Linked DNA regions of Fodinicola acaciae. The protein of the gene in region 2 binds, or shares a complex with, the protein of the main gene of each other region. Links are inferred from orthologs where the notes say so. Each region holds a gene or a part of one and is shown on either strand. Other genes may lie near its edges. The genes, in order: uvrB and pcrA.

Region 1 (15,461 bases), on a different replicon or contig from region 2:
CCGGCGGACAGCTGGCGATCCTGCGGATGGTGGAGGAATGGGGTGGCGACCTCGCGCTGCAGGAGATGCGCGACCAACTGGCCATGCATCCGGCGACGCTCGGCCAGCTCGTCGACCGGCTCGCCGATCGCGAGTTCGTCAGCCTGGCCAACGATCCGACCGACCGCCGCCGCCGGATCGTACGCGTGACAAAGAAAGGTCGCCGGCTGCTGCGGGAAACACCGTTGGCCGGTCCGGTCCGCCTGCGTTACGTGAAGGCGGACCCGGCTCGGCTGCGCCGGCTCGCCGAGGCATTCGACGATGCCGTCGAGCTTTTCAACCTACGTTTGGAGAACCAGTGAACGTGCTCGGAGTGGACAACGTACTTTTCGGCGTCGACGACCTCGACACAGCCGTCGATTTCTACGCCGACAAGCTCGGCTTGCCGCTGGCCTTTCGCCTCGACGAGCCGGGAATCGCGTTGTTTCGCCTCGGCGACGAGACACCTGGACTGCTCGTACGCGCCGGCACGCCGGCCGGCGGCCGCGTCTGGCTGGAGGTGCGCGACGCGCGCGCAACCGCGAAATCCCTGCGCGCCGCTGGCGTCCAACCGCTCGCGGAGCCTTTCGAGGTCGCGACCGGCTGGACGGTCGAAGTCGCCGACCCGTACGGCAACGTCGTCGGCTTCACCGACTACGCGACAATGCCCAGCCGCGGCCGCCCGTAGACTCAGCGGCCGGCGCCGGCCCGGTCCATCTGGCGGACCTCCTTCTTCAGCTCGGCGATCTCGTCGCGCAGCCGCGCCGCCAGCTCGAACTGCAGCTCGCGCGCGGCGGCCAGCATCTGGTCGTTGAGCTGCTGGATCAGGTCGGCCATCTCGGCGCGCGCCATCCCCTCGGTCTTGACCGGCGTCGCCGCCTTCGCCTTCGACGACAGGCCGGGCACCGGCGCCTTGCCGCGCGACTGCTGCCGGCCGGAGCCGCCGATGAGCTCGCCTTCGGTGTCGTCGGCCTCGGCGTAGATGCCGTCCAGGATGTCGACGATCTTCTTCCGCAGCGGTGTCGGGTCGACGCCGTTGGCCTCGTTGTACGCGATCTGCTTGGCGCGCCGCCGGTTGGTCTCGTCGATCGCCTTCTCCATGGACGGCGTGATGTTGTCGGCATACATGTGCACCTGGCCGGACACGTTTCGTGCCGCGCGGCCGATGGTCTGGATCAGCGAGGTGCCCGAGCGCAGGAAACCCTCCTTGTCGGCGTCCAGGATGGACACCAGCGACACCTCCGGCAGGTCCAGGCCCTCGCGCAGCAGGTTGATGCCGACCAGCACGTCGTATGTCCCCTTGCGCAGCTCGCGCAGCAGCTCGACGCGCCGCAACGTGTCGACCTCGGAGTGCAGATAACGCACCTTGACGCCGAGCTCCAGCAGGTAGTCGGTGAGGTCCTCGGCCATCTTCTTGGTCAGCGTGGTGACCAGGACTCGCTCGTCGCGCTCGGCGCGCAGCCGGATCTGCTCGACCAGGTCGTCGATCTGGCCCTTGGTCGGCTTGACGATGACCTCCGGGTCGACCAGGCCGGTCGGCCGGATCACCTGCTCGACGAAGTCGCCCTTGGTCAGCCCCAGCTCGTACGGACCCGGCGTCGCGGACAGGTAGACCGTCTGGCCGATCCGGTCCAGGAACTCCTCGAACTTCAGCGGCCGGTTGTCCATCGCCGACGGCAGCCGGAAACCGTGCTCGACCAGCGTCCGCTTGCGCGACATGTCGCCCTCGTACATGGCGCCGACCTGCGGCACGGTCACGTGCGACTCGTCGAGCACCAGCAGGAAGTCGTCGGGGAAGAAGTCGAGCAGACAGTACGGCGCGGAACCGCGCGAACGGCCGTCGATGTGCATCGAGTAGTTTTCGATGCCGGAACAGAAGCCGACCTGGCGCATCATCTCGATGTCGTAGGTCGTCCGCATCCGCAACCGCTGCAGCTCCAGCAGCTTGCCCTGCTTTTCCAGCTCGGCCAGCCGCTCCTCCAGCTCGGCCTCGATGCCGCGGATCGCGCGCTCCATCCGCTCCGGACCGGCCACGTAGTGGGTCGCCGGGAACACCATGACGGCGTCGGTCTCCTCGACCACCTCGCCGGTCAGCGGATGCAGATAGTAGATCCGCTCGATCTCGTCGCCGAACATCTCGATCCGGACGGCCAGCTCCTCGTACATCGGAAACACCTCGACGGTGTCGCCGCGGACTCGGAACGTGCCGCGCTGGAACGCCAGGTCGTTGCGGGTGTATTGCACGTCGACGAACTTGCGCAGCAGCTTGTCGCGCTCGATCTCCTCGCCGACCTTCAGCCGGACGCAGCGGTCCAGATATTCCTGCGGCGTCCCCAAACCGTAGATGCAGGACACACTGGCGACCACGATCGTGTCGCGCCGGGTGAGCAGGCTGCGCGTCGCGGAATGCCGCAGCCGCTCGACCTCGTCGTTGATCGAGGAGTCCTTCTCGATGTAGGTGTCGGTCTGCGGGACGTACGCCTCCGGCTGGTAGTAGTCGTAGTAGGAGACGAAGTATTCGACCGCGTTCTTCGGGAAGAGCTCGCGGAACTCGTTGGCCAGCTGCGCCGCGAGCGTCTTGTTCGGCGCGATCACCAGGGTCGGCCGCTGCAGCTGCTCGACGACCCACGCCGTGGTCGCCGACTTGCCGGTGCCGGTGGCACCGAGCAGCACGACGTTGGACTCACCCGCGTTGACGCGCTCGACGATGCCCTTGATCGCGGCCGGCTGGTCGCCGGACGGCCGGTATTCGCTGACGACCTCGAACTGACCGGGACGGCGGATGATGTCGAGCTTCTCCCTCATACGTCCAACGGTACGCCGCGCGTATGACAGTCGGACCGACCTCCTCTTGAGCGGTTGCTCAAATCAGGTATCGTCCATCTTGAGCGACTGCTTAAGGAGCGAGATGCGCAGGCTGCACGTGGAGACGACGATCCGCTGCGACCTCGACGAGTTGTGGCGGCGTACGCAGCTGCCGGACCAGCACCAGCGCTGGGATCTGCGGTTCACCGAGATCGACTGTCTGCCGCGCGCAGCCGGGGAGGCGCAGCGCTTTCGGTACGCGGTCGGCGCACTCGGATTGCGCGTCGCCGGCACCGGTGTCACGGCCGGCGAGCGGGTCCGCAGCGACGGCACGCGTACGTCGGTGCTGCGCTTCGGCTCGCCGCATCCGCTGTCGCCGATCCGCTCGGGATCAGGCTTCTGGCGATACGTGCCGACCGCTGACGGCGTCCGGTTCGTCACCGGTTACGACTACCAGCCCGGCTGGGGGCGGATCGTCGACCTGGTCTTCCGGCCGCTGATGTGGTGGGCCACGGCGTGGTCGTTCGACCGGCTGCGGATCTGGCTGGAGACCGGCACGCCGCCTGAGGTCTCACTGCGCCGCGCGCTGATCGATGCCGGCGTGCGGCTCGCGATCATCGCTCTGACCTGGCTTTTCGCGCCACCGCTGATCGCGGCCCTCGCGACCGCCGCGGCGCTGCTCGCTCCGCCGCTGCCGACAACCCCCGCCGCCAGGCGGTGCCGCCGCCAGCCACCCGACCGGCGTGCCGCCCGTACGCCGTCGGTCATGTCCACCTTGGAGGAACTGTGACCTCGATCTTCCAGCGCGCTCTCGGTGCCGACTTCGACCGGCTGCATCCCCAGCTGCGGCGCCGCTTCGGCTTCTCGTCCGGCCACGCGTGCGTCGGCACCGGCGTGATGGACGAGGTCTGGCGCGGCAAGGCCTTCACCCGGCCGTTTCTCGCGCTCGGCGCCAGGCGGCACATCCTGGTGCCGAAGATCGGCGCGGACGTCCCTTTCGTCATCGAGAACTACGCCTATCGCGACTCGTACGGACGCGAGACGGTCACCTTCGTCCGTACCTTCGACTTCGACCGGCCACACAGGTGGGACGCGACGATGGTCTACAGCGAGGAACGCGGCACGGTCGTCGACTATCTCGGCACGCACCAGCACCTCGCCGTCGACCTGGCGATGTCCGTCGATGACGGTGACTTGGTCATCCGCACCGGCGCGCAAAGGTGGACCGAGGGGCCGGTGACGTTCGGCGTGCCACTGCTCGTCAGCGGTGTAGCGACGGTCCGCGAGTCGTACGACGACGCGCTCGGCAAATTTCGCATCTCCGTTCGCGTCGACAACCACCGGTTTGGACCGCTGTTCGGCTATCACGGAGCGTTCGTCGCCAGCTATGCCGAGCGCGCCGCACCGGCACGGATCCGGCCGCGGCGCGAGACGCTGCGCGTCTAGATGATCTCTTCCAAGGGTTGCACCCGCCGGGTCGTCAGGAGGCCGTGTGTTGTTTCGCGTACGTCAAGTGCGTGACAGTCCCATGATCAATGTCCGCCTTGCGGTGTTCATGGTTGACGCGAAGGCCGATTTGCTAGCGCTGGACGCAAGAAAAACGGCCCTCACTCCCACCTGACCACCGCTGTGACTGGTGCGACTGTTGAGGCGGGCGATGCTGTTGTGACTCATGTGGGTTGGTTTGTTCGTTGCCCCTGGTTCGAGCTTTCCTCGACCGCGACGGCGTCCAACTATCGGGCACCAAGTCAGGAACGCAAGCTACCCCAGCCCTTGGAACAGATCATCTAGGGCCTGTCTCCATATTCCGCGGGCGATAGCCGAGCCGCTGTCACATCTTTCTCGGGCCGCCTGACGGCACGACGTTTGGATCTCGACTCTCATCCCCCGGAACATGGAGACAGACCCTAGGCGCCGACCTCGCGGCCGTCGAGGCGCCAGGTGCAGATGATCGCCGGCTTGCCGAGGTCGCCGTCCGGCCAGGTCGACAGCGGCTTCTCCACCGAGGCGCCGTTGTCCTCGCCGGGATGCTGTACGGCGGTGAAGACCGTACGGTTGTCCGCCGAGATGAACGGGCCGCAGGTCTCCGCGGCGTGCGGCACGGTCAGGAACTGCCGCAGGTGGCCGCGGTCCGGACCGGACAGCGGCACCGCGAACAGGCCGTCGTTGCTGCCGAGCGCGTTGCCATCGGTGGCGATCCACAGGTTGCCGTACCTGTCGAACGCGACGTTGTCCGGACAGGAGATCGGCGAGACCTTGGTCTTGTCGAAGCCGGCGAAGTACGTCCCCGGATCCTTCGGGTCGCCGCAGACGATCGGCAGCGTCCAGGTGAACGTGTCGCGCCCGTGGTCGCCGCCGTCGGCGGTGATCTCCAGGATGTGGCCGTGCTTGTTGAGGTTGCGCGGGTTGACCTCGTCGGCCGCCGCCTTGCCGGCCTTGCCGCGGTCGGTGTTGTTGGTCAGCGCCGCGTAGACCTTGCCGGTGACCGGGTTGGGCTCGACGTCCTCCGGCCGGTCCAGCTTGGTCGCGCCGACCTTGTCGCCGGCCAGCCGGGTGAAGACCAGCACCTCGTCGACGGTCATACCGGGCACCATCGACTGACCGTCCTTGACCAGCGGGATCCACCGGCCGGTGCCGTTGAAACCACCATCGGACGGCAGCCTGCCGGAGCCGTCGATCTCCCCCGCCGAGGTGAAGTCGAAGGTCGCCACGTACAACGTGCCGGACTCCAGCAGCGTCATGTTGTGCTTACGCGCGTACGACGACTGACCCGGGATCATCTTCTTGTCGGAGACGAACTTGTAGAGGTATTCGAACCGCTCGTCGTCGCCGGTGTAGACGGCCGCGCGGCCGTCCTTGGTGAGGATGACGTTGGCGCCCTCGTGCTTGAGCCGGCCGAGCGCGGTGTGCTTCCTCGGCGTCGAGCGCCGGTCGTACGGGTCGACCTCGACGACCCAGCCGAACCGGTGTGCCTCGTGGGGATGCCTGGCCAGGTCGAACCTCTCGTCGGCGCGGTCCCAGCGGCGGTTGCCGTCCGGATAGCGCGTGTCGGTGCTGATGCCGTAACGCTTCAGCCCGGCCTTGACCGACTCCGGCGCGCCGTCGCCGCCGACGAAGTACTGGTTGAAGTTCTCCTCGCCGGACAGCACCGTGCCCCACGGCGTCACGCCGCCGGAGCAGTTGTTCTGCGTACCGATGACCTTGCGGCCGGTCCGGTCGGCGGCGGTCTGCAGCAGCTTGCTGCCGGCGGCCGGCCCGGTCAGCTGGAACGGCGTGCCGATCAGGGTGATCCGCCGGTTGTACGCGCGGCCGTTGCCGGCCACCCGCCATTGGCCGGTCGAGCCGACCCGCTCGATCTCGACCACCGACAGGCCGTGCGCGGCCATCGAGATCCGCAGCTGCTCGACCGTCAGGTTCTCCGGCTTGGTGAAGCCGGGAAACATCAGGTTTTCGTCGGTGTACTCGTGGTTGCACACCAGCAGGCCACGCCGGTCGTGCCGGTCCAGCGGCAACACCGCGGTGAAGTCGTTGTTGTAGCCGAACTGCTTGGCCTGCGCGGCGGCCGTCTGCCTGTTGATGTCGAACTTCGGCGCACCGGCCTCGACCGCGTCACCCCATTTGATGATCACGGCGTGGTCGTAGCCGTTCGGCACCACGACGGTGTCGAGCGTGTTGGGCGGGATCGGCGAGAAGGTCAGCTTGCCGTTGCCTCCACCGGTCGCGGCGTACGCTTCCGGGATCACCGCACTGCCGGTCTGCTCGGCTGCCGAGGCCGGAGTGCTCGAGGCGATCGCACCACCGACGCCGATGGCGATCGCGCCAAGCGCACCGGCGCGGAACACGTCGCGGCGAGAGACCTCGTCGGCGAAGTAGGAGTTGTCCGACTCGTTCGGCACCGGATGGAAGCAGGCGTTGCCGCAGCGGTAGAGGCAGGTCATCTCGCTGCGACCGTGCGTACGCTTCGGCAGCAACGGCAGCAGCCGGCGCAGGCCGGTGGGCTCCGGAGCGGGATCGGCGATGGTCACGTCCGGGACAAGTCCGGCATCTGTGGGCTCAGCTGGCACAACGACTCCTGTTCAGGCGACTCGACCGGTCAGCAAGCTATGCGGCACCGATGAGCGGGCAGCGACCTGAACGTAAACAACTGGCAAACAAAGATCCAGGGACCTCTGGCTATGCGGACCAACCGGCCTGTTTCGACCAGGCCTCGGCCAGCGGCAGCGCCCGGTCGAACCACGGCTCCTTCGCGATGGCGTACGCCTCGTATGACCCATGCTCGGCGGCCAGCGCGAGCTTGTGTCGCTCGTAGTCGGCGCGAGCGCCCGCGTCGGCGCGCAGCCAGTCGCGGAACAGCAGCGCATAGCGCCAGTTTGGCCAGCCTTCGACGCGTACGTGCAGGTTGACCGTGCGACCGGGGTCGGCGTTGTTGTGATAGCGCTTGGCCCAGTGCGCCGGATCGGGGTCGGCCGGCTTCGGCTCGTCGGACCGGATCCGCGGGTTGGGCGGAAAGCCGGCGTCGTTGAGCGTGTCGGCGATCGCGTCGGCGTCCTCGATGGAGCGTACGGACACCATCATGTCGAGGATGTCCTTCGCCGCCAGGTCCGGCACGGAGGTCGAGCCGATGTGGTCGACACGCGTCGCGCGCTCGCCGAGCGCGGTCCGGAGACGGTTGGCGATGCGCTCGGCCTGCACCGGCCAGGTGGGGTCGTGCGGCACGATCTCGGCGCGCCCGCTGCGCCACGCGTTACGCCGCTCGCGGATGTTGGCCTCGTACGGGACCAGCCGGTCGTCCCACAGCGTGTCGACCGACTTTTCCAGCTCTGCCAGGGATCCGCTGTTGTCCAGCCAGACGTCCGCGACGGCTCGGCGCTGCTCCTCGGTGGCCTGCGAGCCGATCCTGGCCCGCGCCTCGTCGGTGGTCATGCCGCGGTCGCGGTGCAGGCGGTCGATGCGTACGTCCACCGGCGCGTGCACGATGACGACGAGGTGATAGGCCGGCGCGAGGCCGTTCTCGACCAGCAGCGGCACGTCGTGCACGACGATCGCCTCCGGCCAGGCGGCATGCATCAGCTCGGCCGTACGCGCGCCGACCAGCGGATGGACGATCGCGTTGAGCTGCCGGCGCCTGGCCTCGTCGGCGAAGACGATCCGCGCCAGAGCCGGCCGGTCCAGTGCGCCGTCGGCTATCACGTCGTCGCCGAAGGCCTCGCGTATGGCCGCCAACCCGGGCGTGCCGGGCGCGACCACCTCGCGCGCCAGCTTGTCGGCGTCGATCACCACCGCGCCGCGCGCCGCGAGCCGTCCGGACACCGCCGATTTGCCGGCGCCGATGCCGCCGGTGAGTCCGATGCGAAGCACGGGATCGAGTGTCGCAGACGGTGATCACCTCGACGGCCCGCCGGGGTCGGTCGGTGCTGGTGATCCGGAAGTGACACGCGTGACCTGCGGACCTTTTGCCGTATTTGTCGACCAATGTCGCGCAGAGTGTTGGACAATCCATGGTCCAGCTGCTGCGTAACACACCGTTATCGATCAGTGGTCGCCGGCATTTTCGCAGGTGACACGCGGCGCGCCTGACGTGCGGACGGCGTCGGTCGGCTTATGGTCGAGACGTCCAGATCGCGACCAGGAGGCTCGGATGAGTGCGCAGCGTGTCGGCCGGCATCGGCTCGGCCAACCCGGTCTGCGCTACTGCCGGGAGATTCCGGAGGTCCGCGACCGGCTCGAACCCACCACGACCCGGCACCCGCACGGCTCGGCGTCCGCCCGCTGGCGGATCCGTCCCGCGCTGGTGGTCGGCGCCGCCGCGGCGGCCGGCGCCGCGGTCGTCGGCGGATGGCTGGTCACCGGATCGACGGCTCTCGCCGACATCCTCGGACGGTAGCGCGCCGGGTCGTAGGCAGGAGGCCGCTCGCACCACCGCGAGCGGCCTTGTCGCGTCCGACGACGCAATCGGAATCCGATCGCGATCTTCTGTGCCCCTCTGACCTGCAACTCCACTCTGCGACCTCCCAATCGGACACGCCATTCGGAGTCCGATCGAGAGGTTGTTGACCGGTTACGCGCCAGTAATGGTCGACAAAGTGTCAATCGGACCCGACGTGACAAGCTGACGGAGATGAGCGTCTACCTGATCACCGGTGCGATGGCCGCCGGGAAGTCCACCGTCGCCGACCTGCTGGCGCGCCGCTTCGACCGCGGTGTCCATGTACGCGGCGACGTGTTCCGGCGCATGGTCGTGTCCGGCCGCGCCGAGATGACCGCCGACGCCGGCCCGGAGGCACTCCGCCAGCTGGCGCTGCGCTATCGGCTGGCCGGCATGGTCGCCGACGAGTACGCCTCCGCCGGGTTCATTGTCGTCGTCCAGGACGTGTCGCTCGGGCCAGCCTTCGACGACTTCGTCGACTCCGTACGGACACGTCCCCGCTATGCCATCGTCCTGGCGCCATCGGCCGGTGCGCTGGCCGCCCGGGACGCACGGCGGGACAAGACCGGATACGGCGACGGCTGGACGCCGGCTGCCATGGACGAGATGTTGCGCACCGAGACCAGCCGGCGCGGACTCTGGCTCGACACCACGACGCTGACTCCGGACCAGACCGTCGACGCGATCCTGGAGCAGCGGGCAGCCGCGCTGACCTGATCCGGCTGCTCCGGTTCGTCGGATGTTTGTGCAAGATGAGGGTCATGCGCTGGATCGACCAACTGCCTGAGCTGGCGGCCACTCGGCTGAACCCGTCCGTCTACCAGTATTTCCGCCGCGGCGCCTCCGCCGAACGCAGCGTCGCCGAGGCGACCGCGGCCTGGGACCGGCTCCGGCTGCGGCCGCATGTGCTGCGCAACGTGTCGCAGGTGTCGACCGCGACGACCGTGCTTGGCACCGAGGTCAGTACGCCGATCCTGGTGTCGCCGTCGTCCCTGCAGATCCAGTGCGACCCCGACGGCGAGGCCGCCACCGCGGCCGGTGTCGGCAAGGCCGGCTCGCTGATGGCGGTCACCAGCAACACCGGCGTGCCTTTCGCGCGGATCGGCGAGACCGGCACGCCGTGGTGGGTCCAGGCATACCTGCTGCGAGATCGCGGCCGGTGCCGCGACATGCTGCAGCGCGCACGCGAGGCCGGCGCTCGCGCCGTGGCGCTGACCGCGGACGTACCGGTCGTCGGCGCGCTGCCGCCGACCGACATTCCGGACGTCTGGGACGTCGTACCAGCCGACAACACGATGGCCAACTGGAAGGTCACCGACCGCGACAACCACAAGCCCGGTGCACCGGCCCGCGCCGACGACCTGAGCCTGGACGACATCGGCTGGCTGCACGAGGTGAGCGGCCTGCCGATCGTGCTCAAAGGGGTGCTGCGCGGTGACGACGCGCGCGACGCCGTGTCGGCCGGCGCCGCCGGCATCGTCGTCTCCAACCACGGCGGCCGCCAGCTCGACGGCTCGGTGTCCAGCGCGTACGCGCTGCCGGAGATCGTCGACGCGCTCGCCGGCACCGGCGCCGAGGTCTACGTCGACGGCGGCATCCGGCGCGGCGAGCACGCGGTGTCGGCACTGGCGCTCGGCGCACGCGCCGTCTTCATCGGCCGGCCGGTGTTGTACGCGCTGACCGTCGAAGGCGAGGCCGGTGTACGCCGGCTGCTCGTCGAGCTCACTGCCGAGCTGGCGCACGCTATGACCCTCATCGGCGCCGCTCAGATCGGCGATCTCACGCCTGATCTCGTTGTGACACCGTAGAAATCGCGATGACCAGCAGCGTCGCCGCAGCCAGGCCGGCGCCAATCCAGGCGACCGAGACCACCGACGCGCCGGTGTTGAGCGCGGCACCGGCGAACACCGGCACCAGGCTGATGCCCAGTTGGAACGCCGAGACCGTAGTGGCTCCGGCCAGCGTCGGCGCCGCCGCGGCGATCGTGAACACGCGACCGTAGATCGCCGGATTGAGTACGAAACCGGCGACGCCGAGCAGCAGCACCAGCACGACGACGGCCACGGCCTGTTGCGCCAGCACGGCGAGCAGGACGGAGCAGCCGAGAATTCCGGCGGCGCCGCCGAGCAGCGCCCGCGTCGGCCGGCGGTCGGAGATCCGGCCGCCGATCCACAGTCCGGCGAAGGCACCGACACCGAAGAGCGTGAGGATCGCCGGGACCCACACCGCCGCGATGCCGGTGACCGCGGTCAGGAAGGCCGCGAGGTAGTTGAAGGTGACCATGTACGCGGCGGTGCTGAGCAGCGTGGCCGCGAAGATCAGCCACAGCTGAGGCCGGCGCATGGTGCGCAGTTCGTCGCGTACGCGCGGCTGCTCGCGCGTGTCGGTCGCCGGCAGCATCACCAGCATCAGCACCGCGCCGACGATGGTCAGCACCACAACGGCCCAGAAACCGCCGCGCCAGCCGGTGAAGTAACTGAGAAACGCGCCGGCCGGCCCACCGACGATCATCGCCAGGCTGAGTCCGCTGACCACGACGCCGGAGGCGCGCGCCGTACGGTCGCTGCTGACCAGGCTGATCGCGGTGACCGCCGCGACGGCCCAGTAACCGGCGTAGGCCAGGCCGCACAAAAAGCGGGTAGCGAGCAGGATCGGATAGCTGTCGGTCAACAGGCCGACGGCCACCGACACGGCGAACACCGCCTGCGTCGCCACCAGGGTCGTACGCCTCGGCCAGCGCAGCGTCAGCACGGCGAGCGGTGGACCGCCGATCACCACGGCGACGGCGAAGGCCGAGAACAGTGCGCCAGCGGACGCCAGGGTGATCCGCAGGTCGGCCGCGACCGCCGGCAGCACGCCGGCGAGCAGAAACTCCGCACTTCCCATCGCGAACAGGCTGAACGCGAGCAGATAGACGCCGAATGGCAACCGCCGCGAGGCTCGGCCAGCGGCCTCCTGTCTTGTCGTTGTCGTCATGGCACCACGATCTGTCGCGTACGCCGAGTCCGACAAAAGTCGTTGCCATTTCTGGGACGTGAGCGACTGATATCGGTTGGCGACCGCACCGGTGGTCACGGTACCGTCGTGCACATGGGTTCCCCCAACTGCGGCGCGACCGCGTTCATGCGGCTGCGCGTCCGGTGAGACCGGCGACGCTTTCCTGATCTCCTGACGGCCTGTCCGAGCCGCTCAGTGAGTACGTCGTCGGTTGCCACGTCCGCCGCTCGGATGTGGCTTTCGTCTTTCCCGACGTACTCACTGGAGGACACACGTGTCCCGGTTGCCCAACACCTCCGCTGGCGTCCACTTCCTGACCGACCAGCGGACGATCCGCGCGTTGCTTCGCTCGGCCGCGCCCAAACCCGGCGACCTGGTCGTCGAGTTCGGTCCCGGCCAGGGCGCGCTGACCGCGCCACTTTCCCGTACCGGCGCCAAAATCCTGGCCATCGAGCGCGACCCGTCGTTCGCGCGGCGGTTGGAGCGACGGTTTGGCGGCGTCACCGTCGTACGCGCCGACCTGCGTACGGTGCCGCTCCCCCGCCGCTCGTATGCCGTTGTCGCCAACGTGCCGTTCGCCGTGTCGACCGCGCTCGTACGGCGGCTGCTGCATCCGTCCAGCACGATGACGGCGGCGGATTTGCTGGTGGAGTGGGGATTCGGCGGTCGGCTGGCACGGTCGACGCCGCGTACGGCCGAGGCCGCCGCCTGGGTCGCCGCCTACTCGATCAGCATCGGCCGGCGCGTACCAGCGGCCAGCTTCTCACCGGCGCCACGGGTCGACGCCGCTCATCTGGTGATCCGGCGTACGGTCCGGTTGACGCCGCCGATGCGTACGCTCATCCGCCGCGGTTTCGCGGCGCCGCAACGACCCGTGGCCGCCGCGCTCGGCGAGATCCATCCCCGCAAACGGGCGCATCGGTTGCTCACGTCGACCGGCATCGACCCGCCGACTCCGGTCGCCGCGCTGACAGCCGCCGAATGGAACCGCCTCGCCGCCGCCCTGATTCTTGGACCCCCCGAAACCGATGCTTCCACCGCGCTCTGACACTTCCGGCGAGCAGCGTTGTCGGAACGCCCCTTTCCATGCGTCTACTGCACGGAAAGGGGCGTTGCGACAAAAGGGGAAGGTCCCCTGAGCGCAATGCTCAGGGGACCTCCTCGGATGGTGCCTAGTTGCCGCCGGAGAGCTTGGCGCGCAGAGCGGCCAGCGCCTCGTCGGTGGCCAGGGTGCCGCCGCTGGACTGGTCGGAGTCGGACGAGTACGACGACGGCGCGCTGCCGCCACCGCCACCGCTGCCGCCGGCACCGGCCTCCGCGTCGGCCTTCTGCGCCGCCGCGATCTGCTTCTGGTGCGCGTCGAACCGGGCCTGCGCCTCGGCGTACTGCCGCTCCCACTCTTCCCGCTGCTTGTCGTAACCCTCGAGCCAGTCGTTGGTCTCCGGGTCGAAGCCCTCCGGGTAGATGTAGTTGCCGGCCTCGTCGTACTGCGCGGCCATGCCGTACTGCGTCGGGTCGAACTCGGCCGCCTCGACCGGGCCGCCCTCGTTGGCCTGCTTCAGCGACAGCGAGATCCGCCGGCGCTCCAGGTCGATGTCGATGACCTTGACCAGGATCTCGTCGCCGACGTTGACGACCTGCTCCGGGATCTCCACGTGGCGCTCGGCCAGCTCGGAGATGTGCACCAGACCCTCGATGCCCTCGTCCACCCGGACGAACGCGCCGAACGGCACCAGCTTGGTGACCCGGCCGGGGACGACCTGCGCGATCGCGTGCGTACGCGCGAACTGGCGCCACGGGTCTTCCTGGGTCGCCTTCAGCGACAGCGAGACGCGCTCGCGGTCGAGGTCGACGTCGAGGACCTCGACCTCCACCTCCTGGCCGACCTCGACGACCTCCGACGGGTGGTCGATGTGCTTCCAGGACAGCTCGGAGACGTGCACCAGACCGTCGACACCGCCGAGGTCCACGAACGCGCCGAAGTTGACGATGCTGGAGACCACACCCTTGCGGACCTGGCCCTTGGCGAGCTTGTTGAGGAACTCGCTGCGCACCTCGGACTGGGTCTGCTCCAGCCACTGGCGGCGGGACAGCACCACGTTGTTGCGGTTCTTGTCCAGCTCGATGATCTTGGCCTCGAGTTCGCGGCCGACGTACGGCTGCAGGTCGCGGACCCGGCGCATCTCGACCAGCGACGCCGGCAGGAAGCCGCGCAGACCGATGTCCAGGATCAGGCCGCCCTTGACGACCTCGATGACCGTGCCGGTGACCACACCGTCGGCCTCCTTGATCTGCTCGATCGTGCCCCAGGCACGCTCGTACTGCGCGCGCTTCTTGGACAGGATGAGCCGGCCTTCCTTGTCCTCCTTCTGGAGAACGAGGGCCTCGACGTGATCGCCGACCGAGACGACCTCGGACGGGTCGACGTCGTGCTTGATCGACAGCTCGCGGGACGGGATGACGCCTTCGGTCTTGTAGCCGATGTCCAGCAGCACTTCGTCCCGGTCAACCTTGACGATGGTGCCTTCGACGATGTCTCCGTCGTTGAAGTACTTGATGGTCTCGTCGATGGCGGCGAGGAACGCCTCCTCCGACCCGATGTCGTTGACCGCTACCTGCGGAGTGGTCGGGGGTGCCTCGGTGCTGCTCGTCATCTGGGGGGTTGCTCCGGTGGGTGGTTTATGGTGTTGGTTCCTACGCCGCGAATACTTCCGGCGGAACGGACTGCGAGCGGGGGAACTTTCCGGATCCCTGCCACCGTTTGACGGGTGGAAGACCAACCGGGCCGTCCCAGCGGAACGCGGGCGAACCGTCAGGCGTGGACCTGCTCCCTGCTGAGGCACACAGAATCCACGGCGTACGCTCGAGCGTACCGTCCCCCGCTGAGGTGGTCCAACGAGCCCCGCCCTTCGGCCGGACTCCGGCGGACATAACGGAAATCCCGTTTCCGCGAACGGCATTCACACCGCTCGCGACGGTCGCCGTAGGATCCAGCGTATGACCGAACCGCACGTGTCGGCCACCGTCCAGCTTGGCACCGTCGGCGTCGCGCACGCCGACATTTCGGCGGCCGAGAGTGTCACCGCCAACCGCCGCTGGTGGGACGCCGACGCGGACGACTACCAAGCCGAGCACGGCGACTTTCTCGGCGACGTACGGTTCGTCTGGTGTCCGGAAGGCCTCGACGAGGCCGACGTGCGGCTGCTCGGACCGGTCGCCGGCAAACGCGTGCTGGAGGTCGGATGCGGCGCCGCACACTGCGCGCGCTGGCTCACCACGCAAGGCGCGCACGCGGTCGGCATGGACCTGTCCGCCGGAATGCTCCGGCACGCGCGAAAGATCGCCGACGCGACCGGCGTACGACCACCGCTGGTGCAGGCCACCGCGACCGCACTCCCCTTCGCCGACGCCAGCTTCGATCTGGCCTGCTCGGCGTTCGGCGCGGTGCCGTTCGTCGCCGACTCCGACCGGCTGATGGCCGAGGTCTCCCGCGTCCTCAAGCCGGGTGGCCGATGGGTTTTCTCGGTGACGCATCCGATGCGCTGGGTCTTCCCCGACGATCCCGGCGAGGCCGGCCTGGTCGCGCAGACGTCGTACTTCGACCGCACGCCGTACGTGGAGGTGGACGAGGCGGGCGCAGCAACCTACGCCGAGCACCACCGGACGCTCGGCGACCGGCTGCGCGAGCTGGTCGCCGCCGGTTTCGCGCTGACCG
Region 2 (15,578 bases):
TGCGTCGACGACGACCTGGTAGCCGCCGGGCAGGACGCGTGGCACGCCGGCTCCGTCGACATCGCCGGTCGTCACCGCCAGCTGTTTCGCGGCGAACGGCACGGTCACGGTCTGCGCGGCACCGGGGTCAAGGGTGACGCGCGCGAAGCCGATCAGCTGCCTGGCCGGCATCAGCACCGGACTGACCGGACGGTGCAGGTAGACCGGCACCACGGCCGTACCGGCCCTGGACCCGGTGTTGCGTACGGTCACCGACGCCGTCGCCGTGCCGGTGCGCGAGATCGCCGGGGTGACCGTGAGTCCGGACGTGGCGAAGGTCGTGTATGACAGGCCGAAGCCGAACGGATAGGCCGGGTCGTAGGTGTTGGTGCCGTTGGCCGGCAGGGTCTGGTAGGACATCGGCTCGTCGGCGGCGACCTTCGGCCAGGACACCGGCAGCTTGCCGCTCGGGTTGGCCTTTCCGTACAGCACGTCGGAAATCGCGTGTCCGCCTTCGGTGCCGGGCAGCCACGACTGCACGATCGCGTTGGCGTCGGCGACCGCGCCGAGTGCGCGCGGCCGGCCGGTCATGATCACCACGATCACCGGTTTTCCGGTCTGCTGCAGCGAATCCACCAGCTGCTGCTGTGCCGTCGACAGCGACGGATCGCGTACGTCGCCGGGGCCTTCGGCACCGGGTTTCTCACCGAGCACGACCACCGCCGCGTCGGCGCTCGCCGTCTTGCTGACCGCGTCGGCCGCGTCGGGCGCGTACGTGACGTTGTCGCCGGCGGCCTCTTTGAGCGCCTGCAACGGCGTCACGACCGGCGGCTTCGGCGTGTTGTCGTCGGGGATTCCCTGCCAGCCGATCGTCCAGCCACCCATCTGCTGGCTGAGGTTGTCGGCGCTGTCGCCGGTCAGCACGATCTTGCTGGACACGCTCAGCGGCAGCACGTTGTTTTGGTTGCGCAGCAACACAATTGACTCGGTCGCGGCCTTGCGGGCGAGCGGCCGGTCGGCGTTGAGGACGGTCTGGTTGGCGGTGTTGGGGTCGACGTACGGATGGTCGAAGAGGCCGAGCGTGAACTTCAGGGTGAGGATGTGGCCGACCGCCTCGTCGATCCGCGCCTGGCTGATCCTGCCGGCGTTCACGTTGGCGATCACGCCTTGCGTGAAGGCGGCCGCGTCGGCCGGCTCCATCGCCATGTCGACACCGGCGTTGACCGCCACCGCGATGGCTTCCTGGTAGGTCGAGACGATGTGATAGCTGCTCGCCAGCTGCGCGATGTCGTTCCAGTCGCTGATCACCACGCCGCGGAAACCGAGCCGCTGGCGCAGTTGGTCGGTGAGCATGTATTTCGAGGAATGCACCGGAATGCTGTTGACCGAGCCGGAGTCCGGCATCACGGTGTCCACGCCGGCGTCGATCTGCGCCTGGAAGGACGGCAGGAAAACGTCCTGGAGATAGCGGATCGGCAGCTGCGCCGGCGTACGGTCGTGGCCGCTGCGCGGTTCGGAATAACCGGCGAAGTGCTTGCCGGTCGCGGTCAGCTCGCCGCTGGACTGCATGCCGGTGACCGCGCCCGCGGCGAGCTGGCCGGCGAGGAACGGATCTTCCGAGTACGTCTCGTAATAGCGGCCCCAGCGTGTGTCGCGTGCGATGTCGGAGACGGGCGCGAAGTTCCATTTCACGCCGGTGGCGACCATCGCGTTGGCGGTCGAGACGCCGAGGTCGCGGGTCAGCGCCGGATCCCAGGTCGCGCCGAGCCCGATCTGGTGCGGGAAGATCGTCGCGCCGGAGACGTCGTTGTGGCCGTGTACGCCGTCGGCGCCGTAGATGATGGGGATCCGCAGCCGGTTGTGCGTCAGCGCGTACCGCTGGATCGCGTTGATCGTCTCGGCCCACGCTTTCGGGCTGTTGTCGGGAAATGCCGTGTCGCCGCCGCCGGACAGGATGGAGCCGGCGTGGTTGGTGGCGAGTACGTCGGCCATGCACGAGTCGACCAGCGGCCCGTTGCCGTAGTCGCAGTTGCCGCGCAGCTTGCCGACCCGGATCTGCACCATCTGCCCGGCCTTCTCGGCCAGCGTCATCCGCTTCAGCAGATCAGCCACCCGCGCCGCGACCGGCGCTTTGGCATCGGTGTAGGCGACCGGCGCCGCCGTGGCACCGCTCATCCCGGCGGTGGCCAGCAGGGCCGCGGTGACCGCGGCGGGCAGCAACAGGCGTCTGTTCACGCTCGACATCGGGCCTCTCCCGGCGATGGTGGAAGCAATAGCCGACCGCAATGTGCAACAGTGATCTAGGTTACGTCAATACCTGACGGAAAATCGGCCCGAATGTCGCTTTCTGCGTTCGACTCTCAACTGAAGCGGTTCAGGCTGCCGCAACTACCCGCTGCAGCCCAAAACTGTCGTACCCAGGTGCCAATCTGGGCCCCCACCCAGATCGGGCGGGGGGTGGGTTCGCGTGGTTACTTAGATAAGTTCAAAGTTGATCTTGAAGTTGCGCCTCACAGAGCTCTTTGACCACTTTGGTCTCTTTGGTCACGCTGGCCACACGATCTCATGCACGCAAGGGGGCCTTGCGTGCGCTGGGCGCACGTAAGGGGGCCTTACGTGCATCGACCAAGCCGACAAAAGCTGCATTTAGCGCTCAAACCATGGAACCAAGATCAACTTTTGATGTACGTAAGTAACCACGCGAACCCACCCCCCACCCGTTGTGGGTGGGGGCCAAAATTGCCAGGGGGGTACGACAGTTTCGGGTTGTAGCGGGTAGTTCAGTGCTCGAAGGGCAGTCGTTCGGCGTGTTGTAGGGCCAGGGCGAGGGCGCCCAGAGCTTCGGCGCGGTTGCCTAGTTGGGTGGTGACGACCTCGGCGAGGGAGGCGGCGCTGGGGATGGCATAGCGGCGGACGACGGTGCGCAGGGGGTCGAGGAGGAGGTCGCCGGCCTGGGCGAGTTCGCCGCCGACGACGATGACCTCGGGGTTGAGGAGGTTGGCGAGGTTGGCGGCGGCGACGCCGATGTGGCGGCCCGCGTCGGCGAGTACGCGGACGCAGCCGGGGTCGCCGGCCTGGGCGCGCGCGATCGCCTCCGGCAGGGTCAGCGCGCGACCGTAGGCCTGCTCCAGCAACCGCAACAGGATCGGTACGCCGGCCAGCATCTCCAGGCAGCCGCGGTTGCCGCAGCGGCAGACCGGGCCGTTCTCGTCGATCGTCGTGTGGCCGATCTCGCCGGCGGTGCCGGCCAGGCCGCGAAACAGCTCGCCGGCGATCACCAATCCAGCGCCGATGCCCGTGGAAGCCTTGATATAAGCCGAATCCCGCTTGCCGGCGCTGGCACCCCAGGTCATCTCGCCCAGCGCACCGAGGTTGGAGTCGTTGTCGACCACGACCGGCAGGCCGAGCCGGTCGCGCAGCACGTCCTCGGCGCGTACGCCGACCCAGTTCGGCAGGATCGACGACGAGCCGACCTCGCCGGTACGCACGTCGACCGGCGCCGGCAGGCCGAGCGCGACGGCGGCCAGCCGGTCGCGTCCCGACTCTCGCAGCGCCTCCTCAAGCAGCCGTACGGCCGTGTCGATGCCTTCGACAGCGCTGAGATCCGCGTCCACCTCGACGAACCGCTCGGCCAGCACCGACCCGGACCCGACGACGACGCGGATGTGCCGGTGGTCGAGGTCGATGCCGGCGGCCACCGGACCGCTGCCGAGCCGCACTTCGTGCGCTCGCCGGCCGTTGCTGGTGCCGATGCTGACCTCGACGGACCCGGTCGCGGTGAGCGTGCGTACGATCGCCGACACCGTCGCCGGCGCGAGACCGGTCCGGCGGGCCAGCTCGGCCTGGCTGGCCGGACCGCGGCGCAGCGCGTCGAGCACGCGGCGAGCGTTGGCGGCCCGCAGGGCGGCGGTCGACGCCGGCATCTCGTTCACCTCGTACGCAGCACGACGAAGGTCTCGGCCGCGCGATCGGACCCCAGGATCGCGGCTCGCTCGCGTACGCGCGCCTCCATCGCATCCGGGTCAGGCAGCTGCGACACATGCGACCGCAGCGCGGCGATCTTGGCGTCGAGCGTGTCGGTGATGTCGACGACGAAGTCCGGGTTGGGCGCGTCCATCAGCCACAGCTCGGACACCGTCCACGGCGGCAGGCCGAGCTCCGGATGCGCGAAGGGGTTGCGCGCGTCCGGATAGATCGCCGCGAAGGCCGCCTCGCCGACCGCCTTGTGGTCCGGATGCGTGGTGCCGAGCCGTGAGTAGTCGCGCTCGATCGCCGGCGCCACTACGCGCTGCGGTCGCACCTGCCGGATCACCCTGGTCAGGTCGCGGCGCAGCTCGTGCGTGACGTAGACGGCGCCATCGACATAGCCGTCCAGGAAACGCACGTCCGTCACGCCGACCGCCGCGGCCGCCGCGCGTTGCTCGGCCTCGCGGATGGCCGGCATCCGGTCGCGCGGCGTGTCGTCAAATCCGCCGGAGTCGCCGCGGGTGACCAGGCAGTACGTGACCTCGACGCCGGCCTTGGTCCATCGCGCGATGGTGCCGGCGGCGCCGAAGTCGATGTCGTCCGGATGCGCGGCGATGGCCAGCACCCGCCGTACGTCCGCGCTCGGCTCGGCGGACTTCGGATAGCTCATGCGGACGAGCGTATGCGGTGGTTACAGCGGGCCGCGGCCGGCTTCCAGGACGAGCATCGCGAGCCGTACGCCGATCGCGCCGACGCCTTTGCGGTAGCGCTCCAGGATCTTCTGCTCGCGGGACAGCACCAGCCGCGGTCCGCCGGCGGCGCGTCTGGCCAGTCCGACCTCGGCGGAGATGGCCGCGCGCTCGTTCCACAGCTCGATGATCGCCGCGTCGATCTGGTCGATCCGCTCGCGCCACTGGCCGAGCTGGTCCTGGTAGGTGGTCTCCTGCGTGTTCACCGGTTCTCCTGTCGGGTTGGTTTCCCCTGGCCCGGCAAGAAAAAGCCCCGGGCCGATGCAGCCTGGGGCGGGTGGTCTGTTCGCGCGTCAGTCCACGGCGGCCGAGGCTCGGTCGCCGTAAAAAAATCGTGCACAGTGCGCGCGCATGCCGTCAGTCTGCCACGAAACCGGCGACTCGCGGAACAGGCGTCCCACAGTGCAGGAAACCGCTGGCCAGCGGCCCGCGCGAAACACGTGCTCCTCCTCGAACGTGTGTCCGGCTCCGGCGCCTACACTGGACGGTGATGAGCACCCTTTTCGAGGTTCCGGTCGCTGCCGAGGAGAAGCCCAAGCGCCGCGGGCTCGATCCGGAGCGGCTGCTGGACGGCCTCAACGACGCGCAGCGCGCCGCCGTGACACATGCCGGTGGTCCGCTGCTGATCGTGGCCGGCGCAGGCTCCGGCAAGACCAGGGTGCTGACCCACCGCATCGCCTATCTGCTGGCCGCGCGCAAGGTGCATCCCGGCCAGATCCTGGCGATCACCTTCACCAACAAGGCCGCCGGCGAGATGAAGGAGCGGGTCGGCGGCCTGGTCGGCAACCGCGCCAGGGTGATGTGGGTGTCGACGTTCCACTCCGCGTGCGTACGGATCCTGCGCGCCGAGGCCAAGACGATCGGCATGAAGAGCAGCTTCTCGATCTACGACGCCGACGACTCGCGGCGGCTGATGACGCTGGTGGCGCGCGAGCTCGACCTGGATCCGAAGCAGTATCCGGCTCGTTCGCTGATCGCCAAGGTCTCCAACCTCAAGAACGAGCTGGTCGACCCGGAGACGTTCACCTCGCAGGCGGCCGGTCCGGCCGATCGTGCGCTGGCCGAGGCGTACGCGGCCTACCAGCGCCGGCTCACCGAGGCGCACGCGCTGGACTTCGACGACCTGATCATGACCACGGTCAACATGATGCGCGCGTTTCCGGCGGTCGCCGAGCACTACCGGCGGCGGTTCCGGCACGTGCTGGTGGACGAATATCAGGACACCAACCACGCGCAGTACGCGCTGATCCGGGAGATCGTCGGCGGCCCTGGCGACGGCATCAAGACCGAGGACGGCGAGGAGCTGTCGCCGGCCGAGCTGTGCGTGGTCGGCGACGCCGACCAGTCGATCTACGCGTTCCGCGGCGCCAGCATCCGCAACATCATGGAGTTCGAGCGCGACTATCCGGACGCGAAAACCATTCTGCTGGAGCAAAACTATCGTTCCACCCAGACGATCCTGTCTGCGGCCAACGAGGTCATCACCAGAAACACCGAGCGCAAGCCGAAAAACCTCTGGTCGGACTCCGGCGACGGCGAGAAGATCCGGCTGTACGTCGCCGACAACGAGCACGACGAGGCGGCCTGGGTGGCCGGCGAGGTCGACCGGCTGTGCGACCAGGACGGCGTGCGTCCCGGCGACGTGGCGATTTTCTACCGTACGAACGCACAGTCGCGAGTTTTCGAGGAAGTCTTCATCCGGGTCGGCCTGCCCTACCGGGTGGTCGGCGGCGTACGTTTCTACGAGCGCAAGGAAGTCCGCGACGCGCTGGCCTATCTGCGCGCACTGTCCAACCCGGACGACACGGTGAGCGTGCGGCGGATCCTCAACGTGCCCAAGCGCGGCATCGGCGACCGCGCGGAGGCGTGCGTGGCCGCGCTGGCCGACCGCGAGCGCATTTCTTTTGGTGCGGCGCTGGAAAAAGCGATCGAGGCGCCGGGCATCTCGACGCGCGCGGTCAACGCGATCGGCGAGTTCGTCGACATCATGGCGCGGGTACGGTCCAAAGTGGACAGTGAGCCGCCGGCCGAGCTGCTGGAGGAGCTGCTGGCCGGCACCGGCTACGTCGCCGAGCTGGAGGCGAGCACCGACCCGCAGGACGAGTCGCGGGTGGAAAACCTGCAGGAGTTGGTGAGCGTCGCGCGTGAGTACGCCGACCGCGCGGCCGCCGCCGGCGACGAGGTGTCGCTGGCCGGCTTCCTGGAACAGGTCGCGCTGGTCGCCGACGCCGACTCGGTGCCGGACGCGCCGGAGGACGGCGAGTCCGGCCGCAGGGCCGGCATGGTCACCCTGATGACCCTGCACACCGCCAAGGGCCTGGAGTTTCCGGTGGTGTTCCTGACCGGCCTGGAGGACGGCGTCTTCCCGCACCTGCGCTCGCTGAGCAACATGAAGGAGCTGGAGGAGGAGCGCCGCCTCGCGTACGTCGGCATCACGCGCGCGCAGAGCCGGCTCTATCTGTCCCGTGCCTTCACGCGTACGGCCTGGGGGCAGCCGCAGTACAACCCACCGTCCCGGTTCCTGGAGGAGATCCCGACCTCGCTGATGAAGGTCGATCGCGAGGAGCCGACCCGCGAGGACCGGTCCAGGTGGAACGGCAACAGCGCGCAGCAGCGGCTCGCCAACCGGGGCATGACCTCGTCGTACGCGCGTCCGGCGCGGTCCCGGTCGGCGTCGGCCGGCCCGGGTGGCCGGGAGATCCCGGTGCTGGAGGTCGGCGACCGGGTCACCCACGACAGCTTCGGGATGGGGACGGTCGTCGGCCTGCGCGGCGCCGCCGAAAAGCAGCAGGCCGAGGTCGACTTCGGCAGCAGCGGCAAGAAATGGCTCCTGCTCCGCTTCGCTCCACTGGAGAAGATCTGAGCTGCTACACCTGCGACCAGGAGGTGGCGCTGGCGACCGCGCCGCCGCGTGAGCGGATCGCGTACGACGGACACTGGCGGGTCGCGCACGTGATCACGTCGTCGTTGCCCGGCTGGCTGGTGCTGATCCCGCGGCGCCACGTCGTCACGGTCGCCGAGCTGACCGACGGGGAGGCCGCGTCGCTGGGCACGTGGCAGGTGCGCGTGTCACGGGCGCTGCACGAGGTGGTCGGCTGCGAGAAGACGTACGTGGCGCAGTTCGCCGAGGCCGCCGGCTTCGGCCATGTGCACTTCCACCTGATCCCGCGGATGCCGGGGTGGGCCGCCGGCGAGCGTGGACCGCAGGTCTTCCGCCGTCTGGGCGTGGCGGCCGCAGATCACGTGCCGGAGGCGGAGATGGACCGGCTGTCCTCGCGACTTGCCGCCGCGCTGGTTTGAGCCGTCGCGTACGCGGGTATCCACCGAACGCGATGGTGACCGAGAGGAGTTCTCAGAGGTTGGTGTTCTCGCCGTCCTTGGCGAGGTTGAGGCCGCGAGCGCGCAGCCACGGGATCGGGTCGGTGGGCGTGCCGTCGACGCGGACCTCGAAGTGGCAGTGCGGGCCGGTCGAGTCACCGGTGCTGCCGACCAGCGCGATCGGGTCGCCGGCCTTGACGCGCTGGCCTTCGTGCACGAGCAGCTTGGAGTTGTGGCCGTAACGCGTGCTGATGCCGTTGCCGTGGTTGATCTCGACCAGGTTGCCGTAACCGCCGTACCACCGGGCGATGCTGATCACGCCGTCATGCGAGGCGACCACCGTGGAGCCGAACGGAGCGGCGATATCGGTGCCGGCGTGCAGGACACCCCAGCGGATGCCGAAGCCGGAGCTGAGTGGGCCCTGTGCCGGCTTGAGCCAGAGATCGGCGGCCTTTGGCTTGGGGGCCGCGGTGCGGCGCTGCGAGCGCGAGGCGCGGTCGACGCGCGTGCTGCTTGGCGCCTGGACCGTCGTGTTGGCGTTGCCCGCGTGTAGGTCGACGTTGGTCGGACCGGCGGCGTTGGTGCTGCCGATGGCCGGCAGAGCAGAGCCCGCGCTGAAGGCCACCACACCGGCGCCGACGACGGCGCTGGTGACCACGATCGCGTACCTGCTCCGGGTGTCGATCGGCGCACGATGGCTGCCGCGATGACGTCCGTGTGGTTTGCGATGGTGCACGTGACACCCTTCGTTCCTCACCCGCTCGGCGTTACAGGTGCGTGCGGGCCCATTTCACGCGCGGCCGTGCGGCGTTAACCGTCTGAGCCGGGGGAAGTCGCGGCGCCGGCCCCTTTCACCGGCACCGCGAAACAGTAGCACTCGTCACCATCCGGACCGTCGCGGGCCGTCGGCGTGTCCGGAAAATCCCTGCCTGACCTGCGATATCGGCATGTCAGCGCAGGCATGTCGAGCAAGATCAACGATCATGCGCGTATCGCATCATCGGCAATGTGAAGAAGTCCTGCGGGGATTCCGCATGTGGCCAATGCCATCCGGCTCGCTGAACGCTCGTTAAGCACGTCGCCGTACCGTTAGGCTGGCGTTGCAGGGACTGGCTGGGAGGTGCGCGATGGCCACGGAGTTGCGGAGCCGGATCCGGGTGGTGGTCGCCAAGCCGGGCCTGGATGGCCACGACCGAGGCGCCAAGGTGGTGGCGCGGGCGCTGCGCGACGCCGGCATGGAGGTCATCTACACCGGCCTGCACCAGACGCCGGAGCAGATCGTCGAGACGGTGATCCAGGAGGACGCCGACGCGGTCGGCCTCTCGGTGCTCTCCGGTGCGCACATGACACTGTTCACCAGGGTCACCGAGCTGCTCAAGGAACGCGGCGCCGACGACGTGGTCGTCTTCGGCGGCGGCATCATCCCGGACGCCGACATCGCCGAGCTGCAGCGGCTCGGTGTCGCGAAGGTCTTCACGCCTGGCGCGGCCACCATGACCGAGATCGTCGACTGGGTCCGCGCGAACGTCGCCTCGCCGGTCGGCTGACCCGGCTCGGGCAAATCGCAGCCGTACGGTCGTGGCTGGGGCGATACTCGGCTCGGAGGAGCCGACGATGCCGGGGATCGAGAAGCCACCACCGCCACAGCCATCGCGCGACGCACTCGTGCTTTTCGCGGGACGCCAGACGCCGCAGTCCATCGCGCTGGCCACCGTGGGTGGCGTGCTCGTCCTGGCGCTCGTCGCGTTCACGCTCGGCGATTCGAGTCGCCCGTGGATCTTCCTGGTGTGCGCGGCGGTCGCCGTCGTCTTCGTCGGCGTGATGGTGTTCCGGGCCAGCAGGACCAAGGCCGACCCGGTGCCGGTCTTCGCCGCGGACCGGCGCGGCGTCTGGTATCGGACCAGCGGACCCGAGCTGGAACACGCGCCGTGGCACGCCATCGGGTCGATCACCGCGTACGGCCGCTATCTGATCCTCAACCCGGCGGCCGGACGGCTGCCCGGCAGCGGCATGTCCGGCCAGGTCACCGTCGCGGTGTGGAACGTGACCTGGGGAGGCGTGCCCAACCCGAGCATGCGGTCGGTCCGGTATGCGCTGCGATATCTCGCCGGCGACCGGGTGGAGATGCTTGGCTGGTGGTGACGAGTGCAATCGGCCACAGGACGCCGGTCGCGTGTCGTACGCCCGATGGCGTGTCGATAGTCTCCGGAACAGTCACCGGCGATGAGGACGAGGCGGTACGGCAGTGGATCTGTACGAGTATCAGGCGCGGGACCTGTTCGCCAAGCACGGCGTACCTGTGCTGGACGGCGCGGTGGCCGACACCGCCGCGGAGGCGAAGGCGATCGCCGAGCGGTTCGGTGGTCAGGTGGTCGTGAAGGCGCAGGTGAAGACCGGCGGCCGCGGCAAGGCCGGCGGCGTGAAGCTGGCCGACGACCCGGCCGACGCCGAGGCCAAGGCGGGCCAGATCCTCGGCATGGACATCAAGGGTCACACCGTGCACCGGGTGCTGATCGCGCAGAGCGCCGAGATCGCCGAGGAATACTACGTCTCCTTCCTCCTCGACCGGTCCAACCGTACGTTCCTGGCGATGGCCAGCGTCGAGGGCGGCGTCGAGATCGAGGTCGTCGCGGCCACCAAACCGGAGGCCCTCGCGAGGATCCCGGTCGACGCGCTGAAAGGTGTCGACGAGGCCAAGGCGCGGGAGATCGCCGAGGCGGCCAACTTCCCCGCCGAGCTGGTCGAGCCGGTCGCCGCGGTGCTGGTGAAGCTGTGGGAGGTGTTCACCACCGAGGACGCGACGCTGGTCGAGGTCAACCCGCTGGTGAAGACCAGCGATGGCACCGTGTTGGCGTTGGACGGCAAGGTCACGCTGGACGACAACGCCGACTTCCGGCAGCCGGAGCACGCGGCGCTGGTCGACAAGGCGGCGACCAACCCGCTGGAGGCCAAGGCCAAGGAGCTCAACCTCAACTACGTCAAGCTGGACGGCGAGGTCGGCATCATCGGCAACGGCGCCGGCCTGGTCATGTCCACGCTGGACGTGGTCGCCTACGCCGGTGAGAAGCACGGCGTGAAGCCGGCGAACTTCCTGGACATCGGCGGTGGCGCGTCCGCCGAGGTGATGGCCAACGGCCTGTCGGTGGTGCTCGGCGACGAGGCCGTACGCAGCGTCTTCGTCAACGTCTTCGGCGGCATCACCGCCTGCGACGCGGTGGCCGACGGCATCGTCAAGGCGCTGGGCATCCTCGGCGACCAGGCGACCAAGCCGCTGGTCGTACGGCTGGACGGCAACAACGTGGTCGAGGGCAGGAAGATCCTCACCGACGCGGCGCACCCGCTGGTGACGCTGGTGGACACGATGGACGACGCGGCCGCCAAGGCCGCCGAGCTTGCGGCTGTGGGGGCCTAGGTCATGGCGATTTTCCTGAATGAGAACAGCAAGATCGTCGTCCAGGGGATGACCGGCTCGGAAGGCATGAAGCACACGCAGCGGATGCTTCGCGCCGGCACGACGGTCGTCGGTGGCGTCAACCCACGCAAGGCCGGCCAGAAGGTCGACTTCGAAGGCAACTCGCTGCCGGTCTTCGGCACGGTCGCCGACGCGATGGCCGAGACCGGTGCGGACGTGTCGGTGATCTTCGTACCGCCGGCGTTCGCCAAGAGCGCGGTCATCGAGGCCATTGACTCGGGTATCGGCCTGGCCGTCGTCATCACCGAGGGCATCCCGGTGCACGACTCGGCGGCCTTCTGGGCGCACGCGGTCGCGACCGAGGCTGAGTCTCCGGGGACACCCCGAACCCCGAGGACGCGGATCATCGGCCCGAACTGTCCCGGCATCGCCAGCCCCGGCAAGTCCAACGCCGGCATCATCCCGGCCGACATCACCGGCCCGGGCTCGATCGGCCTGGTGTCGAAGTCCGGCACGCTGACCTACCAGATGATGTACGAGCTGCGTGACATCGGCTTCTCGACGGCCGTGGGCATCGGCGGTGACCCGGTCATCGGCACGACGCACATCGACGCGCTGCAGGCCTTCCAGGACGACCCCGAGACCGAGTCGATCGTGATGATCGGCGAGATCGGCGGCGACGCCGAGGAGCGGGCGGCGGCGTACATCAAGGAGCACATCACCAAGCCGGTCGTCGGTTACGTCGCCGGTTTCACCGCGCCGGAGGGCAAGACGATGGGCCACGCCGGCGCGATCGTATCCGGCTCCTCCGGCACCGCGCAGGCCAAGAAGGACGCGCTGGAGGCGGCCGGCGTCACCGTCGGCAAGACCCCGAGCGAGACCGCCCGCCTGCTCCGCGACCGCGTCAAGGCTTAGAGGCCGCGCGAATAGGGGAACGACTTCTTAACCTTCTTGTACGGCGCGAAAGTGTCGTACGTGGTTGGTGGAATGGCCCCCACCCAGTGACGGGTGGGGGGTGGGTTAGAGGCCTTTCGCCATGACGAAAATTTTGCGCCATGGGCGTGCCTCTCGACCCACCCCCGCCCCGAGCACTGGGTGGGGGCATTTCGTGCGGCACGTGGCGAGCGCCGGCATTTGTGTGGGGCTCGCCGAGTGACGTTATTTGCCCGGCGTTCGCCGAGCGACGCCTTTTCTGTGTCGCTGAGCGGTGAACGACGTACATCAACCGGCGGTCAACGAGCGCCGGCATTTGTGTGGGGCTCGCCGAGTGACGTTATTTGCCCGGCGTTCGCCGAGCGACGCCTTTTCTGTGTCGCTGAGCGGTGAACGACGTACATCAACCGGCGGTCAACGAGCGCCGCACATTTCTCGGCTCTCGGTGAGTGGCGACGTTTGTCCGGTGGTCGCGGCCGTGGCGACATTTGGGCGGCTCTCGGTGAGTGGCGCCGTTTCTGTGACGCCGAACGCCCAACGACGGACGTTAGGCGGCAACCGGCAACCGGCAACCGGCAACTGGCGAGGGCCGGACATTTGGTCGGTGCGTACGACAGTCTCGCGCCGGAGCGGTCGGTGGGAAGGCTGCCAACGGCGTGTCCGGGCCGGGACCGGGGGATGTGGCTGTCAGAGTGGATCGAGTGACGGACGTGCTGGAGCCCGGGACCGAGACCGGCGAGCTGCCGAAGCCGGATCCCGACCGCCGGCCGGTGCCGCTGTGGCTGGCCGCCGCCAGCACGACCGGTTGGGCCGTGCTGACCAGCATGGGGCCGCTGCTCGCGGTCGTCCTGCTCACCTGGGTCGTCGACGCCGGCAACGGCACGAAGGCGATCGACGCCGTACGCATCGGCATCGGCATCTGGCTGCTGGCACACGGCGCCAGCCTCAAGATCGGCGGCCTGCTGGTCGGCCTGGCGCCGATCACGGTGACCGCGCTGACCTGCTGGCAGCTGGTACGCGCCGGCACCAACGCCGGCCGGGCGGTCGGCGCCGACAACCTCAAGCTCGGTGCCAAGGTCGTCGCGACGGTCGCCGCCTGCTACACGCTGGCCGGCGCGATCGCCGCCGCGGTGGTCCTGGGCGGTCCGGCCGAGGTGCCGATCCTGCCGGCGGTCGCCTCGGTCGCCACCCTCGGCCTGCTCGGCAGCGCGCTCGGCGTGCTGCGGCTGGAGCGCGTACGCAAGGACCTGCTCTCGCGGTTTCCCCGGCCGGCGCTGGTGATCGGCCGCGCCGGCCTGGCCGCCGCCATCGCGGTGCTCGGCGCGGGCGCGGTGGCCGCGGCCGCCGGCCTGGTCCTGCACTGGCAGCGGACGGCCGCGCTGATGGGCAGCCTCGACGGCGGTCCGGTCGGCGTGATCGGCCTCAGCCTGGTCTGCCTGCTGTACGTACCGACCGTGTCGATCTGGGGTGCCGCCTATCTCACCGGCCCCGGCTTCATGGTCGGCGCCGGCACGCACGTCGGCCTCTTCGGCGTCAGCCTCGGACCGCTGCCGGCGATCCCACTGCTCGGCGGCATTCCGTCGGCGGCCGCACCCTGGCCGGCATACGTCCTGCTGGCGCTGCCGGTCGCGGCCGGTGTCGGCGCGGCGCTGATCCTAAAGCGGTCGACCGCATGGCCGCGGGAGTGGTCGTGGCGATTCGGTTACGCGGCGCTCACCGGTCTGGTCTCCGGGGTGCTGCTCGCGGCGGCGGCGCTGGCCGCGGCCGGTCCGCTCGGGGCCGCGCGGCTCGCCGCGATCGGTCCGTCCGGCTGGCAGGTCGGCCTGTCCGGTGGCCTGGAGATCGCGCTTGGCGCCGCCGGCCTGGTCGCCTACGACTACGGCCGCGAGTGGTGGCTGGAATATCGGCAGGAGCGTGCCGAGCAGCTCACCGAGCCGCTGCAGACAGAGCCGGCCGCCGAGGACTCAATCACCGAGGACTCAATCACCGAGGACTCAATCACCGAGGAGCCAGCCACCGGGGACCAGTCGACCGAGGCGCTGCCGGCCGAGTCACCGGCCGGCACCGATAGGCCCGACGAGCCGGAAAACTGAAACCGGCCGCGGCCCGAGTCGGGGCCGCGGCCGGCGGGACCAGCGTGCGTGCTGGTCAGTAGCTACTCGTTGCGGCCGAGCCGGCCAGGATGACGACGAAGATGATGTAGAGGATCGTGCACAGGCAGATCAGGCCGTACCAGCACGAACCGATGATGATGTTGATCTTGGCGAGCCGGTTGGCGTTGGCGAACGCCTCCTGCGCGCCGGCCGCGTTGCCCTGCAGTGCGGCGTTCTTGCCCTCGTTGTTCTTGATCAGCACGAAGATCGCCATCGGCCAGAACAGCAGGAAGCAGGCGACCAGCTTGCCGACGCTGACCTCACCACTCGGGCCACCCGGCTGGCCGGAGCCGCCGTAGCCACCGCCACCGGAGTACGGCGGCTGGCCACCGTACCCACCCGCGCCGGACGGCTGGCCGTAACCGCCTGGCTGTTGGCCGTAGCCGCCCGGCTGCTGGCCGTATGGATCCTGGCCGTATGCCATTTCGCAAACTCCTTGGCGGTCTCGACGACGACCCCGTCGGTCGCTCGTCAGTTATCCCTTTACCGGCCGCAGCGTACAGGCCGCTGGCCACCCCCCGTCACGACGGGGCTCGGTCCTCCGCACACCAGTGCACCTGCGGGGACACAGCGTAGCCGCACTGACACCGGTCATCTGACACCGACACACTGGCGAACTTTCTGCGGGTTGTCGCCAGCGGCGGTGGCGCACTGGCCGGCCGGAGTGTTCATGAACAGGAACAGCCCGCCGACAAGTACGGCGCTGACCAGCAGCGCCATCGCGCCGAGAGCGACGCCGGCCAGGGCCCTGCCACGTCCGCGCGCGCGGCCGGCGGCGACCTGCCGGATGCCGAGCACACCGACGACGATCGCCGGTACGCCGAAGTAGAACCCGCCGAACACCAGCGATGTGAGCAGGCTGACTATGCCGAGGAGCACAGCCAGTATGCCGAGCGCGGAGGATGGGCGACGGGTGTCCGAGATTGGCTGCGGCGCTGGCTGTGGGGCTGATTGTGAGGCTGGCTGTGGGGCTGGCTGTGGACGCGGCGGCGTTGAGACCGGCATGCCGTATGCCGACAGCGGCACCCCGGACACCGGCGGTGTCGCGTCCGGTGGGGTGGGGGTGAA

What was found.
Region 1: the proteins of pcrA (region 2) and uvrB are in contact, whole or in part, in a crystal structure (PDB 7EGT), measured with the Thermus thermophilus proteins. The link is inferred for Fodinicola acaciae from one-to-one orthologs. Residues at the interface, in WP_096412145.1 of Thermus thermophilus: His654, Arg656, Phe657, Gln666, Asp668, Glu669, Lys680, Arg681, Leu682, Ser683, Lys685, Tyr686, Ala687; in WP_096411307.1 of Thermus thermophilus: Glu23, Leu25, Arg26, Asp27, Gly28, Glu29, Arg30, Phe31, Arg55, Glu326, Asp327, Phe328, Glu379, Ser382, Gln383, His398, Gly400, Arg401.

Annotation. Positions count from the first base shown.
Region 1 is NZ_WOTN01000001.1:1,681,051-1,696,511, forward strand. Bases 267-3,208 are described here. They hold uvrB (excinuclease ABC subunit UvrB), read right to left. Parts: upstream 2,824-3,208; coding sequence 709-2,823; downstream 267-708. Other genes in these bases: GNX95_RS07905 (MarR family winged helix-turn-helix transcriptional regulator), read left to right, coding at 267-341; GNX95_RS07910 (VOC family protein), read left to right, coding at 338-706; GNX95_RS07920 (hypothetical protein), read left to right, coding at 2,927-3,208. Also shown: more of GNX95_RS07905, read left to right, coding at 1-266; more of GNX95_RS07920, read left to right, coding at 3,209-3,613; GNX95_RS07925 (DUF4166 domain-containing protein), read left to right, coding at 3,610-4,269; GNX95_RS07930 (PhoX family protein), read right to left, coding at 4,731-6,761; coaE (dephospho-CoA kinase), read right to left, coding at 6,997-8,181; GNX95_RS07940 (hypothetical protein), read left to right, coding at 8,462-8,707; GNX95_RS07945 (AAA family ATPase), read left to right, coding at 8,942-9,466; GNX95_RS07950 (alpha-hydroxy acid oxidase), read left to right, coding at 9,511-10,557; GNX95_RS07955 (MFS transporter), read right to left, coding at 10,529-11,725; GNX95_RS07960 (ribosomal RNA small subunit methyltransferase A), read left to right, coding at 12,021-12,794; rpsA (30S ribosomal protein S1), read right to left, coding at 12,919-14,400; GNX95_RS07970 (class I SAM-dependent methyltransferase), read left to right, coding at 14,744-15,461. UniProt on the Escherichia coli protein: The UvrABC repair system catalyzes the recognition and processing of DNA lesions. A damage recognition complex composed of 2 UvrA and 2 UvrB subunits scans DNA for abnormalities.
Region 2 is NZ_WOTN01000002.1:654,233-669,810, forward strand. The notes cover bases 4,812-7,870. They hold pcrA (DNA helicase PcrA), read left to right. Parts: upstream 4,812-5,184; coding sequence 5,185-7,557; downstream 7,558-7,870. Other genes in these bases: GNX95_RS18445 (chorismate mutase), read right to left, coding at 4,812-4,900; GNX95_RS18455 (HIT family protein), read left to right, coding at 7,518-7,870. Outside these bases: GNX95_RS18430 (glycoside hydrolase family 3 N-terminal domain-containing protein), read right to left, coding at 1-2,214; GNX95_RS18435 (ROK family transcriptional regulator), read right to left, coding at 2,760-3,902; GNX95_RS18440 (PIG-L deacetylase family protein), read right to left, coding at 3,908-4,615; more of GNX95_RS18445, read right to left, coding at 4,637-4,811; more of GNX95_RS18455, read left to right, coding at 7,871-7,994; GNX95_RS18460 (M23 family metallopeptidase), read right to left, coding at 8,047-8,670; icmB (coenzyme B12-dependent isobutyryl CoA mutase small subunit), read left to right, coding at 9,140-9,559; GNX95_RS18470 (hypothetical protein), read left to right, coding at 9,627-10,154; sucC (ADP-forming succinate--CoA ligase subunit beta), read left to right, coding at 10,258-11,424; sucD (succinate--CoA ligase subunit alpha), read left to right, coding at 11,428-12,339; GNX95_RS42215 (cell division protein PerM), read left to right, coding at 13,059-14,450; GNX95_RS18490 (CD225/dispanin family protein), read right to left, coding at 14,506-14,934; GNX95_RS18495 (DUF4190 domain-containing protein), read right to left, coding at 15,102-15,389. UniProt on the Escherichia coli protein: A helicase with DNA-dependent ATPase activity. Unwinds DNA duplexes with 3'-5' polarity. Translocates on single-stranded DNA with 3'-5' polarity. Initiates unwinding more efficiently from a nicked substrate than double-stranded DNA.